Regions from separate parts of the Shewanella sp. MM_2022_3 genome, predicted to be linked through region 3. Evidence: predicted binding sites of a transcription regulator. Region 3 holds the regulator's gene; each other region holds the start of a gene.
What was found. The regulator ArgR, encoded in region 3, controls arginine synthesis, uptake and breakdown. The targets are predictions, from matches to a motif close to ANTGAATANNTATTCANT.

Region 1: a site for ArgR is predicted at 1,856-1,873, ahead of MMG82_RS03145 (YjiH family protein). Genes of this name have one in related genera too.
Region 2: a site for ArgR is predicted at 2,333-2,350, ahead of argC (N-acetyl-gamma-glutamyl-phosphate reductase). Genes of this name have one in related genera too.

What each region holds. Positions count from the first base shown of each region.
Region 1 covers NZ_JAKZGV010000003.1:159,007-163,296, forward strand. Annotated here, with positions in the region: gene MMG82_RS03135 (U32 family peptidase) at 1-516, shown strand, start outside; gene MMG82_RS03140 (DUF998 domain-containing protein) at 532-1,251, opposite strand; gene MMG82_RS03145 (YjiH family protein) at 1,954-3,312, shown strand; gene MMG82_RS03150 (hypothetical protein) at 3,887-4,219, opposite strand.
Region 2 covers NZ_JAKZGV010000005.1:177,910-182,199, forward strand. Annotated here, with positions in the region: gene MMG82_RS05345 (ornithine carbamoyltransferase) at 1-294, opposite strand, end outside; gene argB (acetylglutamate kinase) at 307-1,089, opposite strand; gene argC (N-acetyl-gamma-glutamyl-phosphate reductase) at 1,121-2,101, opposite strand; gene ppc (phosphoenolpyruvate carboxylase) at 2,720-4,290, shown strand, end outside.
Region 3 covers NZ_JAKZGV010000021.1:48,314-52,603, forward strand. Annotated here, with positions in the region: gene MMG82_RS12425 (Dyp-type peroxidase) at 1-325, shown strand, start outside; gene MMG82_RS12430 (LysR family transcriptional regulator) at 389-1,291, opposite strand; gene MMG82_RS12435 (NAD(P)-dependent oxidoreductase) at 1,411-2,043, shown strand; gene argR (transcriptional regulator ArgR) at 2,165-2,635, opposite strand; gene mdh (malate dehydrogenase) at 2,925-3,860, shown strand; gene MMG82_RS12450 (DUF393 domain-containing protein) at 3,956-4,290, opposite strand, start outside.

The DNA.
Region 1 (4,290 bases), on a different contig from region 3:
AATCGCGCTAGTCTAGATATTTTGCAGCGCTTTGGTATGCAGCGCTTTGTGATGCCAGTAGAACTGTCAAAGGCTTGGCTGAGCCAAGTGGTCGCGCACAGGCCCGCATTCGAAGTTGAAGTGCTCGGCCATGGCTACTTGCCGCTCGCCCACTCGGCGCGTTGCTTTACCGCTAGGCATCGACATTTGTCGAAGGACAGCTGCGAAACCGTTTGCCGCCAATACAGCAAGGGTTTACTAGCGCAGACGCAAGAGGCGCAACCTTTACTGAGGTTAAATGGCATTCAAACCCAGTCGGCCAGCTGTGTCGATTTACGCAGCAAAATCAATGAAATGATAAAGGTTGGCGTAGATGTGTTTCGGGTTTCGCCCAGCAGCGTAGCCTGTATCACTAAAGCCGATGCGCTGGTCGAGGCGTTAACTAGCAAGGCAACGGACGCTCAGTTTCCTCTTAGCGATGAGCACTGTAATGGCTACTGGTTTGGCGAAGCAGGGCTAAAATCCTTGGTCAGATAAAAGACATAGCCTACTTCACTCAAGCGTTTGCTGCTGGGTCAATGTGGGGATACATGATGGTGGCGTTAATAGCAGCGCCACCGTCCAACTTAATAGACTCCCAAGCCCAATCCATTCCAGCAATGCAGGCCACCATAAATCGGGCCTTGGCAATTGCAGTACCATTTCTTGATAGAAAGGTCTGTCTCCTTCCGTTAAGCCCAATGCTAACAGCGGCACATAGAGAAAAGTCATCATACTGAGCAATACCAACAGCGCTAATAATATCGTCAAGCGCTGACGGTGCTGCGAGCCGAATCCCACCCATAGTAGATAACAAATTGCACTTAAGCTGCCAAAGTAGAAAAACCATTTAAGTGCGAGGATATGCAAGTGATACACATTGACTGGAAATAGCCCAACACAGGCTAAGGCTAAAAACGTCAGTGCTAGAGCGCAAAAGAAAGGATATCCCCAAAACCCGCTTACAGTCTGTAGGGAGGAAAGACAATAAAAAACAACGCTTAAACTGCCAAAAAATAAACCGCCATTGAGCACCACGGCAAAGCTAGAATGGCCATAGGTTCCCAATTCACTCAGTGTATGATTTAAAAAATTGAAGGAGCGTGTTTCAGAATAATCAAATCCGAATACCGCCACACAGATCCCCAGCATCAATCCAAAAATACCAAGAAAACCAAACTTAGTGGCAAGTGCCGAGCCCCTTGTTGCCATATTCATTTTTATAACAGTCATGGATAATTTAGCCAAACCAAAGTAGTACTAACTTACATGGAATTAAAAAGAATTAAAGCGGCACGAATCCTCTTTAGCGTAAAATTTTATTTCATCACTATTAACGATTTTTTAGTCATCATATGAAAATCCCGTGCTAAGTCATTATTCAATAAAACATATGCAAATCTGCAGTCAAAACTGAATAAATACTCACAAACAATTCAGCTCACTCTATTTTGTTACAGAAGACAACCTCACCGTTACAGCTACTGTTATCCCGCTCACATTGGGTCCGCGACGTTTGAAGCCCTTTTACCATTAATGGGTAAAAAATCATCTAAAAGCGTATTTAGTGAAGATCCACTGGGAAAGTTTTCAACAAAACATCGCCAAGAAGTGAACATCCTCAAGAATAAAACAACCCGATAAACAACCCGCAACAGCATGACGTAACGCCATGATTAAATTAAATTTAAACAACTAAAAAAGTAGGCAACATCAAAAATCATCCATTAGAAATCGCCCAAATAACTATGCTATTTTGCTGCTTATCTCAAACAAATTTCCGAATCGTTTTACATAGCGGCGCTAAGCGAGTAATCTTCCCCCTTCTCGATTTTGAGTTGAATTAAAATGCACCTCACCCCAGCAAAGAATGCGGTTTTGAGAGAGCATTTATTCAAGTTTATTTGTGCGACTCGTACTTTAAGGTGTACACCATTGGCTACTGAACATAAAAACCGCAACATTAAGACGATACTCACCTTTATCGTCCCTTCGCTGATCGGTCTGCTGCTGTTTATGACCCCTATCAGCTATAACGATGCGATAACTATTCCCATCGCAATCATCTCTAAAGCACTGCAAAGCGTGTTAAGCGATGTATTAACCTTAATCGTGACTGTGATTGTTGTCGCCATGGCCTTTGCCTCTGTGCTGACAAAGTTACTCAAACCTAAGTTTGTGCTGAACAATCACTTCCTCAATGGTTTACTCAATATCAGCCCGCTGTGGCTTACCACCCGTGTCGTTGGCGCTGTCTTTATCGTGCTGACCTACTTTGGCATTGGCCCCGAAGCGATTAACTCTTCAAGCACTGGCGCCTTAGTACTGAACGATTTGTTACCGGTACTCTTCTCGGTGTTTATCTTCGCCGGTATGTTGCTGCCACTGCTATTAAACTTCGGTCTATTAGAGCTATTTGGCACCCTGCTGACCAAAGTGATGCGCCCCGTGTTTAACCTGCCAGGTCGCAGCGCCATCGACTGTATGGCCTCTTGGTTAGGTGATGGTAGCGTTGGGATCCTGCTGACCAGCAAGCAATACGAAGCGCGTTTTTACACCCAAAGGGAAGCCGCGGTTATCGGTACCACCTTCTCGGCGGTGTCAATTACCTTCAGCTTAGTAGTGATCTCACAGGTAAAGTTAGAGCATATGTTTGTGCCCTTCTACCTGACCGTGTGTTTAGCGGGTTTTGCGGCCGCCGTGATTGTGCCTAAGCTGCCGCCACTGTCGTGGAAAAAAGATAACTATATCGACGATACGCCACGTCAACCTGATGATGAGATGATCCCCGCAGGACACGGCGCACTCTCTTGGGGCTTTGATAAAGCGCTCGAGAAAGCGGCCAGTGCTGGTGGTATCAAAGCCGTCTTAAATGAAGGTATTAAAAACGTTATCGATATGATATTTGGCATTCTCCCTGTAGTAATGGCCATTGGTACCACGGCGCTGATCATCGCCGAGCATACGTCCATCTTCAATTACTTAGGTATGCCGTTTATTCCGTTACTGGAACTGCTGCATATCCCTGAAGCCACCGAAGCCTCTAAAACCATCGTTGTTGGCTTTGCCGATATGTTTATTCCGTCGATTTTAGCCAGCTCTATCGAATCGGATATGACCCGCTTTGTGATTGCCGCGTTATCCGTAACCCAGCTGATTTACATGAGCGAAGTGGGCGCACTGCTGATTGGCAGTAAGATCCCAGTGAATTTTGTTGAGCTATTTGTCGTGTTCGTACTGCGTACCTTAGTGACTCTGCCAGTAATTGCCGGCGTGGCTCACCTGCTGTTCTAAGCGCAACATCACCTAAAATATCAAGGGGAGTCAGATTTAACTGACTCCCCTTTTTTGTACTCACTTATACACTCAACTCATACACGAACAGACAGTTTTGATTACTTCGTTGAGTGTGGGTTAGTCGTACAAATTCCACTCGCCACCATATAACTCAGTTTTACAGGAAGTCATTTAGAATTTCTGGATACTACTGCTGAAAGATAAAGTTTGGCCGTTTAATTCTCTAAGTGCTGGCTTTTGGTGAGCCATGGCATTCTCTCTCCGACACGCAGCAAGTCCATCCTTGGATGCTCGACCGCCGTCTGATGTGAATGGATTCACGAATGCCGCGATGGCATGGATGCCAAAAAGCGGCCATGGGGCGGACGGTCGTCTCGCAAACCTCCATGGCTCACCTATTTAGCGTTGGCGTAATCTGTAAGTTTTAAAAAGAAATACGCAGCATGTTTTGGGACAGTTTCCTAGTTGAAGCCTTAACTCTAACTCGTCAGTTTCGGATAAAAATTTCTATGGATTAACGCCAAGTACTATAGCAGTTTGTAAGTTGCGTGTTACTGCGCCTTGTTTGCCTTTAGTCGTGATAGAAAGCCTCAGACACATAGAAATCGCAGAAAGATTTGATATCTTCCTTATTGTCGGACTCGATAGCTCTGGCTCGCAGTTTATAGCCACGCACAATTCGGCTGTTGTTTTCAATGGCGAACTGAATCATCAAATCATTGCTGCTTAAATCAAGCTTCTCTAATTCAGATTTAGCTGACTCCGCATTACTTTCAGTGAAAAAACTTTCCTTCATTTGCATATCTGGCTCAATAAGCAATTCTCTATGTTCGCACAGCAATTTCTCTTCAGTTGCTTCCGCATGAAGAGAGAACAAGATGGCTATGACAGCTAAAAACTTCATCACAGCTCCCTAGGCATAACGTTCGGTTCAACCGCAGTTTGTAAGCGCGAAGCGCTGTAGCGGCGTTGCAA
Region 2 (4,290 bases), on a different contig from region 3:
CACAATGGCATCGGCCCAACAGGACAGGTTAGAAGCAAAGTCAGCGACCGATTCCCGCTTACCTAAGGCACCATTTTGCTGGTCTAGGTATAAACAGTGGCCGCCAAGCTTGTTAATACCGATATCGAAGCTAACACGAGTACGCAGAGATGGCTTTTCAAATAACATCACCACACTCTTACCGTCCAGTGCATGACGATACTCAGCGGGATTCGCTTTAATCGTCTTTGCCAAGGTAATCAGATCCAGCAACTGCTGCTGGGTTAACTCTTTTATCGATAGTAAATGCTTCATAACCTACTCCGCTTATGGTTGGATTTGTGTGCCCACGGCCTCACCTTTTGCTAATGCGACTAATTGGCTTGCATCACGCCATGAGGCCACTTGAACCGCCTGCCCCATCCACTGCGCCACTTCGAGCGCAGCTTCAACTTTTACTTTCATTCCCTTTTCGATCACGCCTTGCTTAACCAACTCGGCAATCTGCTTACCATTCAATGAAGGGATTAATTGACCTTTACCATCGAGTACGCCAGACACATCCGATAACAGCACCAACTTGCCACCGACCAACTTAGCTAATACCGTCGCCGCTTGGTCAGCGTTCACGTTCAGCATTTGGCCATCGTCCATCATGGCAATTGAGCTACAAATCGGCATCCAGCCTTGGGACAAAATAAACTTAAGGTAAGTGGCGTCCTTAGGAGAAACCTCGCCCACTAACCCTAAACGCTCATCTTTAATCTTGGCCGATACCGTGTTGCCATCGGCTAAGCTCATGCCCACACTCACAATCCCAGCTTTTGTCGCTGCGCCTTGGAGGATCTTGTTTGATGTGCCAGCCAGTGCACCGGCAATAATCGGCATTTGCTCAGGCGGGGTCACCCGCAGGCCTTCTAACTTGACGGTTTCCATGCCGTTTGCGGCTAATTGCTCATCGACCAAACAGCCACCGCCATGCACCATCAGCACCTGCTGACCATTTGCGATCATTACTGCGGCGGTATCCATTAAACGCGCCATCCCCATTTCACACTGCAGCAGGGCGCCGCCGACTTTAAGAACTAATACTGAGTTGTTGGTAGACATCTTGACGACTCTCTTAAATAAGGATGAACGGTTAAAGGTTAAAGTGAATCTTTATGCATTGCAGGGCTTGGCTCGCCGCGCCTTTCATCAAATTGTCGATGGCACTGGCAACCACTAAGTAGCCACTGTTCTCATCAAACTTCCAACCTAAGTGGCAATTCGGAGTCAGCACTACATCATCTACTTTCGGGAACTGGTTCTGTTTCACCGTCACCAGCGGGGCTTGGTCATACACACTGTATGCCGCAGCCACATCGGCGGTGGTGGTGCCCGGTTTTAGCTGTACCGTGATGGTTGCTAAAATGCCGCGCTTGAAGTTGCCAAGGTGCGGCGTGAAGATCACCTCTTGCCCCAGTTGAGTGGCAATTTCGGGTTGATGTCTGTGGCCTAATACGCCGTAGGGTGTGAGGCTCACTTCGCAAAAACTGGTATGCAGCTGTGCCTTACGGCCCGCGCCCGTCACACCGCTGACCGCATTGATCACCGGATAGGCGGAGGTCAGTAAATTCTTTAATGGTTTCAAAGCGGTTAATGATGCTGTTGGGTAACAACCTGGCACGGCAATCATCTTAGTCGCAGCCACTTCTTTGGCATTCCACTCGGCAAGACCATAAACAGCCTTGGCTAGCACCTCGGGATATTCGTGCTCAAAACCGTACCACTTAGGGTACTGCGCCACATCACTGAAACGATAGGCACCGCTTAAGTCAAACACGGCTAAACCTTGGTTGTAGAACCAAGCCGCTAAATGCAAACTCACCGAGTGCTCGGTCGCCAACACCACGGCATCCGCCTCGGCGACGATCTTAGTCTTCGCTTCTTCAGTCAATGGTGACAGAGCTAAGTCAATGTGGCTGTAGACAGGGTACAAATCTGCTAAAGCTCTACCTTTATCTAAACTATTTTCAGAGACATACAGGCCTTGAATTGATAATTCAGACTCCGCATGGACTAAAGCAGTGAGTTGTGCACCTGTGTAACCACTGGCGCCGATAATGGCGATATTTTTCATATGTATTTTTATAAACCAAATCAAAGAGACTTAAAGAATAGATGAATAGCGTATACGCAACAGCGCATATCTATGATGACAGGACTATCGTCGTGGGAAATCGTAATGGCTCGTTATTTTATTCACTGACGGCTTAACGCTATACATCATGATATTTACTCTACAGGTCACAATGGGTGACTCATCTCAACTGCAGGCTAGACTACCACAAAGATCTATTTATGCAATATATGTGAATATATATTTTTATTAAATTTTATCTTTAATCTTCGTTCAAGCACGCTTAGCAAATGACACAATACCTCACTAACTTCTTTATAACTCAGTTATCTATGGATGAAAGACTGAAAAATCAGTCCTTTTTATTAACACCTGATATACATGTACGCAAAGCCAAAATAATGCAGTTCATATTCACTTTGGCTAAACATAATAAAATATTGCGTTAGCTCGCATTTATATTGAATATTCTTCAACAATTATCGTGATTAGTTGCATATCAGATAAGCCAGTCGTATAAGTTATAAGTTCTGCTGTTGACCATTGCCCTCTGTGGTGGGTATTGTGCTAGCGGGCTAATACAAAGCGGATTTTGATGTTTTTCTATTCGGAGTAACTATGGCAGGTAATGTGGCAGACAATGTGACCGACATGTATGCGTCGTTAAGATCAAACGTGAGTATGTTAGGGCAGATCCTTGGCGATACAATGCGCACCCACCTCGGTGATTCTTTCCTCGAGAAGGTTGAGCAAATTCGTAAACTTGCAAAAGATTCCCGCCGTGGCGATGAGGCGGCACGGGAGCAAATGCTAGAACTGCTGACCGCACTCCCCGATGAAGAGTTAGTGCCTTTTGCCAAAGCCTTCAACCAATTCCTCAACCTAGCAAACTTATCCGAACAATTTCATACTATTAGCCGTAACTGTGATGAGCTGGTTTGTGTACCGGATCCGGTCGAACAGTTGCTTGGCCGTATGCTTAATGGCCGTATCGATCAAACTAAGATGTTGGATTGCTTAAAGACGCTTGATATCGACTTAGTCCTCACCGCACATCCAACGGAAATCTCTCGCCGCACACTGATCCAAAAATATGCGGCGATTGTGGATTGCCTCGCCGAGCAAGAAAACGATCAATTATCCGATAGAGAACGTCGCCAAATTAATCTGCGTCTGCGTCAGTTAATTGCTCAGATCTGGCACACCAATGAAATTCGCCGTGAGCGCCCAACGCCAGTGGATGAAGCCCGCTGGGGATTATCGACGATTGAAGAATCTCTCTGGCACGCCGTCCCCGACTTTTTAAGGCAGCTCAACGATCAAGTACAAGAGCGCACTGGCCAGCAATTGCCTATCGATATTGCACCGGTGCGCTTCTCAAGCTGGATGGGTGGTGATCGCGACGGTAACCCCTTTGTGACCGCCAAAGTTACCCAAGAAGTGTTAGACCGTAATCGCCATGCTGCGGCACGTTTATTCCTCAAGGATATAGTGTTGCTAGTGGGTGAACTGTCAATGGAAGAAGCCAATGATGAATTAAAGGCTTATACCAACAATAGCTGCGAACCCTATCGTTTTGTGCTGCGCTCATTAAGACAAAAACTGCGTGACACCATAGATTACTTAAATGCCCGCATTGAGGGCCACAATCCTGAAGTGGATAAGTCGACGCTGATTTGGCAAGAAAGCGATCTTAAAGCGCCGCTAGAGATGCTGTATAAGAGTTTATGTGACTGCGGCATGCGTTTGATTGCTAACGGTTTACTACTCGACATTTTACGCCGCCTCGCTTGTTTTGGTATTCATATGCTTAGGCTCGACATTCGCCAAGACGCCGGCCGTCACTGCGATGTACTTGCAGAATTAACCCGTTATCTAGGTATGGGTGACTTTAATCATTGGGATGAAACCGAAAAACAAGCCTTCTTACTGCGTGAACTCAGTAACCGTCGTCCGCTGATCCCGAGCAACTGGCAACCTTCCGCCGATGTAGCCGAAGTGCTTAACACTTGCCGCTTAATTGCTAAACATCCTGCTAAGGCGTTGGGCTCCTATGTGATCTCGATGGCGAGCAAGCCTTCAGATGTGTTAACCGTATTATTACTGCTCAAAGAAACTGGCTGTACTCATCCAATGCGCGTTGTGCCGCTGTTTGAAACCTTAAGTGACTTAAACAACGCCGCCGAATG
Region 3 (4,290 bases):
CGGTCGTACCAAGCAAGACAACATCGAATACGAGTCGGAAGATAAGCCATTAACCAGCCATATCAAGCGGGTAAACCTCAAGGATGAAAACGGCAAGTCCATCGAGATTTTGCGCCAGAGCATGCCTTACGGCTCGCTCAAAGAACAAGGTTTGATGTTTATTTCAACCTGCCGCACACCGGATCACTTCGAGAAGATGCTCCATAGCATGGTGTTTGGTGATGGTGCGGGTAATCACGATCACTTGATGCACTTTACCAGTGCGTTAACTGGCTCGTCGTTTTTCGCCCCAAGCTTAGATTTTTTGATGCAATTCGATAATTAACCCTTAGCAAATCGCGACTAAACGCACTGAGCCTTAAGCCTCAGTGCGTTTTTGTTTGTGGGCTTAACTCGCCGCTGTCCACTTATTGATATCGAGCCGCCATTGCTGAGCGGTAAAATCGATAAAGGCGCGCACTAGCGCTTGTTGGTAGCTGCGAGATAAGTACACGGCCCAGAGGGTTTGGCCTGGTGCCGTGTATTCGGGGAGCACTTCTTGCAGTTGACCGCTGGCCAGATATTGATTAGCTAAGTCACAGGGCAAGTAGGCAATGCCATGCCCGCGCAACGCGGCGCTGACCAGCACTCCCATTTCATTGGCCATCAGATTCCCCATAGGTTTTATCCGCTCACTCTGTTGCTCCTTGAGTAGCTGCCAATGTTGCTGCGAGCTATGGATAAGGCAATTATGGTTGAGCAGATCGTTAGGGACGGTTAACGGCTCGGCTTGAGCCAAGTAACTGGGCGCGGCGCACAGCACAGCATCTATGCTCATCAATTTACGGGCAATCAAATTCTCATCGGGCTGCTCGGTATAGCGCAGTGCCACGTCCACCCGCTCATCCACTAATTGAGCAAAACTGTCCGACATTAACAGCTGAATATTGACCTTAGAGTGCAATTTTATAAAGCGATCGACCACATCAAACAGACTGTGCTGCCCAAGTCCGACGGGTGTGGCAATACGAATACTGCCGACTAATTCAGTGTTATGACTATGGGCGCGGCTTTCCATTGCGGCGACTTCACTCAGCACCCGCTGACAATATTGCAGGGCTTCTTCACCCTGTAAGGTCAGGCTAACGCTGCGGGTGGTGCGGTGTAGCAGGCGTAAACTGAGCCACTGCTCAATTTCTTGAATATGGCGAGAAACCTGTAAACGACTGAGATCGAGGTGTTCTGCGGCCTTAGTAAAGCTGCCACAGTTAGCCACTTCGATAAAGCTACGCATGGCGGCGATTTTATCCATATATAATTACACCCATTAGTATCTCAATCTGAAACAATCCTGCTCATTTATCGATATTTATCACGCTAAGTATCGCAAGTAAACTGGTCTCAATTTAAATCAGCAGTGAGACTTATCAAATGAAAATTGCAGTATTAGGTGCATCAGGTTGGATTGGCGGAACCATTTTAAATGAAGCCTTAAGCCGTGGTCATGACGTCGTTGCCTTAGTGCGTGACCCAAGCAAGCTTGGTGAAACGGCGGCAGAAGTGCGTAGTGTTGACCTGACTCAGCCATTAACCGCTGAAACCTTTGCAGGCGTGGATGTGTTAATTGCTTCAGTGGGCGGCCGCGCTGAGCAGAATCACGGCTTAGTGGCGAAAACAGTTAATAATCTATTAGCCGTATTGCCACAGGCTAAAGTGCCACGTTTATTGTGGGTCGGTGGGGCAGGTAGTCTAGAAGTGGCACCGGGAGTAACTTTGGTTTCAAGCCCAGATTTCCCGTCTGCCTATAAGGATGAAGCTCTGGCTCAAGGTGAGGCATTGAAGGCATTTCGCGCCGCCAACACCACTGTTAACTGGACTTTTGTCAGCCCAGCGGCAGAGATCTACCCTGGTGCAAGTGAAGGCTCTTACCGTTTAGGTGGCGATAGCTTCTTTACCGATGCAAATGGCCGCAGCCGGATTTCGGTGAGTGATTACGCCAAAGCCATGCTCGATGAAGCAGAAAAAGCGGCGCATCCCAATCAAAGGATCAGTGTGGCTTACTAAGGCTGAGGAGTTTCGGCTAAATACTGTAACGTAAGTGGGACACAAGCCCTGAAATTAGGCTAATGCTGGACTGAAAAGCGTACAGTGGAAATAGAACAGGTCAGCAAGCTGACCTGTTTTTTTATTCTGCGTAATTGAATAAAGATTTGATGGTTTCCAAGGTATCGGCGATATCTTGAATGCTAGATGGACAAATAAAGATCGTATCGTCACCCGCAATGGTTCCCAAAATCCCTTCAGGTTTACCGATGGAGTCTAACAAACGAGCAATTAATTGTGCGGCGCCTGGGCTAGTGCGGACAACAATCATCGCTTGGTTATGGTCAACATCGAGTACTAAATTCTTTAACGGGCTGCCCGCAGTGGGCACGCCTAATTCGGCAGGTAAGCAATAAACCATCTCCTGCTTAGCGTTGCGAGTGCGCACGGCACCGAACTTGCTGAGCATACGAGACACTTTAGATTGGTTTATATTAGTAAAGCCTTCTGCTTGCAAGGCGGTGACGATTTCACTCTGGGAGCCAAAGCGCTCCTCTTTTAAAATCGCCTTAAAAATTCTAACAAGGTCATCCTGATTCTTGGTCGTTTGCATAGTCTTATTCTTTATTCAAAAAAACAGGCTTATTCTGAATAGTTTTGGTTAAACTGTCAACAAATAACCACAATGACTGAATAAAAATGCAATTAACTCACTTCGTGCTAATTCATTTATAAATGTATTTGTTGAACTAGAGTAAATATTCAACATTGCAACGCGCTGTTTTAGTAAATCTTTGAATCAACGACTAAGGGATAATTGAAATTAGCGTGACATTCCAGTAATGTGACGCCAACGCAAAATAGATCCATGTCACAATATCCGAGAAATAACGGAGATAACTATGAAAGTTGCTGTACTTGGTGCTGCTGGTGGTATCGGCCAGGCTCTTGCCCTACTGTTAAAAACTCAATTACCTGCGGGTTCTCAACTGTCTCTATACGATATCGCACCGGTAACTCCGGGTGTTGCGGTTGACTTGAGCCATATCCCAACTGCGGTTGAAATCAAAGGTTTTGCTGGTGAAGATCCAACGCCTGCCCTCGTGGGTGCTGACGTTGTGCTTATCTCTGCTGGTGTTGCACGTAAGCCTGGTATGGATCGTTCAGATCTGTTCAATATCAACGCAGGTATCGTTCGCAACCTGATCGAGAAAGTGGCTGTTACTTGCCCTAAAGCGCTCGTGGGTATTATCACTAACCCAGTAAACACTACAGTTGCTATTGCTGCTGAAGTGCTGAAAAAAGCAGGTGTTTACGATAAGAACCGTTTATTCGGCGTGACCACTCTGGACGTTATCCGTTCTGAGACTTTCATCGCTGAATTAAAAGGCTTAAACGTTGCTGACGTTAAAATCAACGTGATCGGCGGCCACAGTGGCGTGACTATTCTGCCATTACTGTCTCAAGTTGAAGGCGTGACTTTCTCTGATGAAGAAGTCGCTTCTTTAACTAAACGTATCCAAAACGCGGGTACTGAAGTGGTTGAAGCTAAAGCCGGTGGCGGCAGCGCGACGCTGTCTATGGGTCAAGCGGCATGCCGTTTCGGTATGTCTCTGGTTCGTGGTCTGCAAGGCGAAGCTAACATCGTTGAATGTGCTTACGTTGACGGCGGCAGCGAGCACGCTGAATTCTTCGCTCAACCAGTATTGTTAGGCAAAAACGGTATCGAAAAAGTACTGCCTTACGGTGAAGTGAGCGCATTCGAAGCTAACGCCCGTGATTCTATGTTAGATACGCTGAAAGGCGATATCAAACTAGGCGTTGATTTCGTTAAGTAATTCTTCTGAATTATGAGAAAACGGAGCCGAATGGCTCCGTTTTTTTATGCTTTAAACTTTGTTCTCTAAACAGGGGTTCTTAATCTTGAGTCTCGCTATTTAGGCAGTTGGCATTGGCTGTCACAGCGAGCTTTACCCGTCAGTAGATAGGAAATACGGTATCTGTGCTTGGCGAATCTCAGGTAGCACCAATCCGCAATAGGTTTGATAAGCGGTAAGCGTAGCACTTGTACCCAAGGGCGAGTGCCTGTGAGCGCCCATGCTTTGCAAGTGACATCGAGCCCGAGCAGCACTTGGCCGGAGGCGGTTTCGCCATGGAGAATGGTATTGGCGTAGTCTTTATCGATATAGCTGAATCTTGAGCTGAAATTGTCAGCATTAAGATCCACCAGTTCAATTCTGTCATCGGGATCGCGCGCTTTGAGTTGAC